Silvibacterium dinghuense: one gene and its partner. The main gene of each other region encodes a partner of the protein of the gene in region 2 in a complex. Links are inferred from orthologs where the notes say so. Each region holds a gene or a part of one and is shown on either strand. Other genes may lie near its edges.

What was found. Proteins that work in one complex are often made in the same cells at the same time.
Region 1: the proteins of meaB (region 2) and ESZ00_RS05620 are in contact, whole or in part, in a crystal structure (PDB 8DPB), measured with the Methylorubrum extorquens proteins. The link is inferred for Silvibacterium dinghuense from one-to-one orthologs. Residues at the interface, in SOR26638.1 of Methylorubrum extorquens: Arg20, Ala21, Ala24, Arg25, Thr28, Ser32, Arg33, Arg34, His37, Thr98, Gly99, Gly100, Ser101, Ile102, Leu103, Lys106, Thr107, Ala110, Ala113, Ile114, Asp115, Arg116, Ala118, Phe119, Ile120, Arg121, Pro122, Pro124; in SOR27001.1 of Methylorubrum extorquens: Glu577, Glu578, Asn579, Asp580, Gly581, Arg582, Arg583, Arg585, His596, Ala604, Ser605, Ala608, Asp609, Gly611, Phe612, Asp613, Val614, Asp615, Ile616, Gly617, Pro618, Leu619, Glu625, Arg628, Gln629, Val631, Glu632, Asn633, Asp634, Glu661.

Annotation. Positions count from the first base shown.
Region 1 is NZ_SDMK01000001.1:1,426,320-1,429,443, forward strand. What follows is about bases 278-3,124. They hold ESZ00_RS05620 (acyl-CoA mutase large subunit family protein), read right to left. Parts: upstream 2,568-3,124; coding sequence 987-2,567; downstream 278-986. Other genes in these bases: ESZ00_RS05615 (tetratricopeptide repeat-containing glycosyltransferase family 2 protein), read right to left, coding at 278-434; ESZ00_RS05625 (hypothetical protein), read right to left, coding at 2,706-3,124. Also shown: more of ESZ00_RS05615, read right to left, coding at 1-277. UniProt on the Escherichia coli protein: Catalyzes the interconversion of succinyl-CoA and methylmalonyl-CoA. Could be part of a pathway that converts succinate to propionate.
Region 2 is NZ_SDMK01000001.1:675,453-678,820, forward strand. The notes cover bases 282-3,094. They hold meaB (methylmalonyl Co-A mutase-associated GTPase MeaB), read right to left. Parts: upstream 2,284-3,094; coding sequence 1,279-2,283; downstream 282-1,278. Other genes in these bases: tsaB (tRNA (adenosine(37)-N6)-threonylcarbamoyltransferase complex dimerization subunit type 1 TsaB), read right to left, coding at 282-792; mce (methylmalonyl-CoA epimerase), read right to left, coding at 776-1,240; ESZ00_RS02550 (ABC transporter permease), read right to left, coding at 2,315-3,094. Also shown: rimI (ribosomal protein S18-alanine N-acetyltransferase), read right to left, coding at 1-122; more of tsaB, read right to left, coding at 133-281; more of ESZ00_RS02550, read right to left, coding at 3,095-3,368. UniProt on the Escherichia coli protein: Binds and hydrolyzes GTP. Likely functions as a G-protein chaperone that assists AdoCbl cofactor delivery to the methylmalonyl-CoA mutase (MCM) ScpA and reactivation of the enzyme during catalysis.

The sequences.
Region 1 (3,124 bases), 750 kb from region 2 along the record:
ATTCCGTCCGCGCGCGGATGGCCGCCGGCGAACTCTCCCTCAAGTTCCCGGGTGGCCGTTCCCAGCACATACTGAAACCTGCCCTTCAGATAGTTCCGCTGGATGAGAGAGAAGCCGCCAACGGTCTCGGGAGAGCGCAGCAGGTCCGGAATCTGCCCCCGCGCCTCCCCGGAAAGCTCCTCGTCTGCGTCGAGCACCAGCACCCAATCCGTGGCGAGATGCTGGAGGCAGGCGTTCCGTGCCTCGGCAAAGTGCTGATTCCAGGAGATGGAGACGATCTTCGCCCCGAATTCGCGGGCAATCTCAAGGGTGCCGTCGGTCGAGCCGGTATCGGCGATCACGATCTCATCGACGAGAAAAGCCACGCTTTTGAGGCAATCCCGGAGGTCCTCTTCGGCGTTTTTGACGATCATCGACAGGCCGACTGTCGGCATTTCCCCTCCCGAAGGAAGGGCCAGCAGGTGCACGGCCAGAGAATCCGCGGGAAAATAAGGGACTTATCAGCCGACGGCGCACCCCATGGAAATTTCCCTCGATAGAAAGCATTCGTTCGTGCCTCCCGCCCAAGCAGAGCTTGGACGGGGCACCCGCTTCTCTCTACCTGTCCCCTGTTTTGAGCCGCAAACGCAGAAAAGCCACCGCTCAGCGGTGGCTTTTCTGAAATCTTAAGGGCCAGTCACTGGCCTCCCGAAAAATGCCGCGGGAGCCTATAGCTTCCTCTGGCTTTGCACCCGGCCCGGGCAGAACCTCTTTGGGTTGCTGCTCTCGCGGCCGGTGCGTATCTTCTGGCTCCTGTTTTTTGTTTTCTGGAGCCTCGTACGTCGCTGGCACTTACCTATAAAGCAATCGGTGTGCCAATCTCACGACTCCATTAAATCAACGATATAGCCTGCTCTCGCCCTACGATACTTCCACAATCTGGAATTCATCCCATTTCTGAAAAATGGAAAACCATAGGTTTCTTCCAATATCACCGGCGATATCGCCTATACCGTCACGGATTCCCGATATTCTCCAAAAACCTCGCGCAGAGCTCCGGCGATCTCCCCTACGGTCGCCAGAGCCTCCACCGCCTCCGTGATCGCCGGCATCAGATTGCCCCCTTCATGGGCCCGTACCTTGATCGCTGCGATCGCCGCAGTCCAGCGCCCGGCATCCCGGCGCGCCCGCAATGCCCGCACCCGCTCCACCTGTCCGCGCTCGAGCGCTTCGTCAATCCGCTGGATCGGCACCTCCGGCTCCGACTCGCGGGCATAGCGGTTTACCCCTACGACCACTGCCTCGCCTGCGTCGACCGCCTGCTGGTAGGCATAGGCCGCGGCCTGAATCTCGCCCTGCACCCAGCCGCGCTCGATGGCCCGCAGCATTCCGCCCTGCGCCTCGATCCGGGCAAAGTACGCTTCAGCCTCCTGCTCCAGGCCGGAGGTCCTCGCCTCGATGGCATAGGAGCCGCCCAGCGGATCGGCGGTCGCCGCAACGCCGCTCTCATGCGCCAGGATTTGCTGCGTCCGGAGCGCGATCCGCGCCGCCTCCTCGGTGGGCAGGGCCAGCGCCTCGTCGTAGCCATTGGTATGCAGGGACTGGGTGCCTCCAAGCACTGCGGCCAACGCCTGGATCGCGGTGCGCACGATGTTGTTCTCCGGCTGCTGCGCGGTCAGGGTCGAACCCGCCGTCTGGGAGTGGAAACGGAGCATCCAGGAGCGCGGACTCTTCGCTCCGAAGCGATCCCGCATCACCCGCGCCCACAGCCGCCGCGCCGCACGGAATTTGGATATCTCTTCGAGAAAATCATTGTGCGCATTAAAGAAGAAGGAGAGCCGTGGCGCAAAGCGATCCACCTCGAGCCCGGCATCGATAGCCGCCTGCACATAGGTCATGCCGTTGGCCAGCGTGAAGGCGATCTCCTGGGCCGCGGTCGCTCCCGCCTCGCGCATGTGATAGCCGGAGATGGAGATCGGATTCCACTCCGGCACGGTCTCGGCGGCCCAGCCGATCACATCAGTAACCAGCCGCATCGCCTGCGGGATGGGATAGATGTAAGTCCCGCGTGCGATGTACTCCTTGAGCACATCGTTCTGCACCGTGCCAGCGAGCTTCTTCGTCTCCGCCCCGCTCCTGCGCGCCGCCGTCACGTACATCGCCAGCAGGATTGAGGCCGTGGCGTTGATGGTCATCGAGGTCGAGACGTGGTCGAGCGCGATCCCGGCAAAGAGCCGCTCCATGTCTTCGACCGAATCGATGGCCACCCCCACCCGGCCCACCTCGCCGAGCGCCATCGGATCATCGGAGTCGTAGCCGATCTGGGTCGGCAGGTCGAAGGCCACCGAGAGCCCCGAGGTTCCATTGGCCAGCAGGTAGCGATAGCGCCGATTGCTCTCCTCGGCGTCTCCCATGCCTGCATACTGGCGCATGGTCCAGAGGCGCCCGCGGTACATCGTCGGCTGGATGCCGCGCGTAAAGGGAAATGCCCCCGGCTCGCCTAAATCCTGCCCCGCATCGAAACCCAATGCTTCAAGATCCGCCGCATCGTAAAAAGCCTTCTCGCGCTCCGCTTTGCTCAACCACACCCCCGAGGCAGACCGCCCATTTTACGCCTGCTCCGCGAGACTGGCCGTCCAGGCTTTTTGCCTTCGGCCTCCGCTCCCGCTGGTCGCGATCCGGAAGATTCGGGTTTACGAAACAGGAGCTAAAAAGCAGGACAAGAGCTAACGCGCGGATGCACGCTTACGCCGTTCCTTTTTCCGTGCGCCGAGAAAAGAGCTGACCGCGAACCAGAAGAAGATTGCGGCCAGGGCGGCGTAGGCGACAAAGTGCACATGTTCAGCACCGGCGCGCCAGCCCTGGTGGATCTTCCATGCGCTCTGGATGAAGAAGAGGCCGAAGACAGCGAAGAAGACTCCGGTGATTTCGAGCCAGAGAACGCCGCCGGCATGGACAAACGGTCCCCAGATAGACTCACCGAAGCGCTTGCCTTCGCGCTTGACTGCCCGAGCCCGCTCGGTGGCTCTCTGTGCCTGCTCGGCTGCGCGTTCCGCGTAGACCGGGGCCTGCTGCTGGGCCGATTGCGCGGCCTGCGAAGCCTTTTCGCGGATCATTCCCGAAGCAACCCGCAATCCCACACCCA
Region 2 (3,368 bases):
ACCCTGTGCCACACCGGCACACTCCAGTGCGGAGCCTCCGGCGCCTCCGCGGCAAGCGCCATCGCCGCCCTCAAGTCTTCTATCCGTAAGGCACGCAGCGTCATTGTTATCCGTTCGCTCATGCGCAGGCAATCAGGCTCCGGCCGGAGGATGCTCCAACCCTGCCCGCACCGGCTTTCCGAACAGCTCGGCATCCGACCGCCGCACGTAGTTCGCGTCGAGCGAGGCCACGTCCTCATAATCGTCCGCCTGCAAGCGGGCGAGCGATGCCTCGATCGCATCCCATGCCGTCGGAGCCGTTACCCGCACCGCTCCCGGCAGCTCAGCCAGCGCATCCTCGCAGACCGCAACCTGCCCGGCAGCCGGGGCATCGCTCACCGCCAGCAGGCGTTCAGCCTCCTCCTGCCTGCCAGGGCCAGAAAAATCACCCCAATACATCTCCCGCCGTCCCGCATCGAGCGCGGCTGCCGCCGTCCCACCTTTTCGCGCCAGCAATGCCAGCCGCGATAACGCCACCACCGGCACATCCAACGCCTCAGCCAGCCCCTTCGCCGTACTCAGCCCAATGCGCTCCCCGGTAAAGCTCCCTGGCCCGCGCACCACCACAATCGCCTGCACATCCCCCACAACGGCGCCCTGCTCAGCCAGCAACTCCCGCACCACCGGGATCAGATCAGAGGCAAACGTCTTCCCCGCCAGTTCACGCATTTGCAGCAGCCGCGCTTCGCCCCCCTCCCAGGCAGCCAACGCTACCGACCCCACGCCACCGCAGCTGTCAATCCCCAACAGCATGAACCGTCTCCTCCTTCCACTTCCCATTCTGTTTTGAATCCTGGCAGATTTCGAGCAGCACACCGCCCGCGCTCTCCGGATGCACGAAGAAATACAGGTGACCGCCCGCGCCACGCTGCACACGGTCCGAGACCAGCCTTGCGCCGCGTGTTTTGAGCGCGGCCAGCGCTGCCTCAATGTCCTCTACCTGCAGCGCCACATGATGCAAACCTTCACCGCGCTTTTTCAGGAATCGTCCAACTGGCGAATCTTCTTCGGTCGGCTCCAGCAGCTCGATCCGCCCCGTCGCGGTCGGAATCATCGCCACCCGCACCCGCTCCTGCGCCACCGTCTCCTCGTGCTCCACACGCAGCCCGAGCGACTCATAGAGCCCACAGGCAGCTTCGAGACTGATTACCGCAATGCCCAGGTGATCGATGCGTGTTTCCAGGCTCTGCAATCCACTCATCACTCCTCCATTCTCGCAGGTTGGCGCAAAGCGGATCATCACCCGACGTCAGGGCCAAGCGCCCGCCGCACCAGCTCCTCCGTCAATCGATACGGATCTTCCGCGCCTGCCGCAATCCTCTCCGCATGGCGGGCCAGTGCCGCGTCATCGAGCCCCTGCGACGCCAGCCGCGCACGCAACGCTGCGAGCAGCATCCCTTCAAATCGCAAACGCCAGAAGGCGGCGCGACGTTCCGCAATCCGCCCACGTTGCATGGTCTGATTCCGCAGACTCTCGATCGCAGCTCGCAGTTCCGTTACACCAGTGCCCTCCGTCGCTACCGTCCGCAATATCGGGACAGCAATGTGCCTGCTGCCTGGCAACGATTGCACGCTGCGAATCTCCCCTTCGAGCCGGTCTGCGCCCTCGTGGTCCGCTTTGTTAATCACGAATAGGTCGGCAATCTCCATAAGCCCGGCCTTCAGGCTCTGCACGTCATCGCCCATCCCCGGCACCAGCACCACCACGGTCACATCCGCCAGCCGCGCAACATCGACCTCGTCCTGCCCCACACCGACAGTCTCGATCAGTACCACCTCCCGGCCACCGGCCTCCATCAGCAGTGCCGCATCCGCAGCAGCGCGTGCCAGTCCCCCAAGCGCGCCACGCGTCGCCATGCTGCGAAAGAAGATGCCACCGGCCAGCGCTGTTTCAGAAGTCGAACCCGCTCCTGACATGCGTATCCGGTCGCCCAGCACCGCACCGCCCGTGAAAGGACTGGTGGGATCGACCGCCAGCACCCCCACCCGCGCACCGGCCTCACGCCACGCCCGCGCCAGCCCATCGACCAGCGTGCTCTTTCCCGCGCCTGGAGCACCCGTAATCCCCACACGAAGACTCTGACGGCCAGAAGCAGAACTGGAGGCAAAACAGGCGGAGAGCAGCATCCGCGCTCCCGCCGCATCATTCTCGACCAGCGAAATCGCGCGCGCCAGCGCGCGCGTATCCCCTTCCAGAACCCGCTCCGCCAGCCTCCGAGCTGCCTGTTCCTCGTCGTCTCTCATCCGCCGACGATCATACCGCTGCGGGGCCGCCTCACTCGACGCGCAGTGCCTCCATCGGGTCCAGAGACGCCGCCCGGCGCGCCGGAACCAGAGCCGCGAGGACTGCCACCAGCACGGTCAGGCACAGCGCCACGCTGAGGCTGAAAGGATCGAGCGGGTCCAGCTGATAAAGCTGCGAGCGCAACAGATGCGCAATCATCACGCACAGTGGAGCTCCCAATAGAAGCCCTCCACCCGCCATGCGCAAACTCTCACCCAGCACCATCACCACGATGCGGCCTCGCTCCGCGCCGAGCGCCATGCGCACGCCGATCTCCGCACGCCGCCGCTGCACGCGATAGGCCAGCGTGCCATAGAGCCCCGTCGCCACTAACACCGCCGCCAGCAGGCCAAAACCCACAGCCAGTCGTGAAAAGAGCCGCGGCACAAGATACGACTCGGCAAACTGCGTCTCCTCCGTCATCGGCTTCTGCAGCGGTATCGAAGGATCGATCTCCCGCACTGCCCGGCTGACATCCGGCAGCAACGCCATGGGGTTGCCACCGGCGCGCACCGCCACCGTCACCTGCCCCATCATCCCGCGCTGCGCCAGGGAGTAGTACACGGTGGGCCGCGTATTCTCTGTGACGTTCTTGTACTTACTGTCCTTCACTACGCCAACGATGAGGTAGCCCGGATCCTGATCGATCCGATGCCCGAGTGCGCCATTTTTCAGATAGCGCTGTGCAAACTCTTCGTTGACCACGGCCACCAGCGGCGCGCCGTCACGGTCGCCTTCCTCGATGCTGCGTCCTTGCAAGAGACCGATGCCCATCGTGCTGAAATAGCCCGGGCCTACGTCGTTCGCGGAAATACCCGCCTTCGCGCCTGAAGCCTCATGCAGCAGCACCCCATCCAGATGGATACCACCGCTCATCAGCCACGACGATCCAGGACGAAAGCGCACCAGCGAGGCGGACTCTACACCCGGCACCCCCTCCAGCCGCTGCATGAGCCGCGTATAGAAACCCAGGGCCTGTGTATCCGTCGTCACCTGCTGCGGCGTCACATCGAAGACCAGCACCCGCTGCGCATCCATGCCCAGG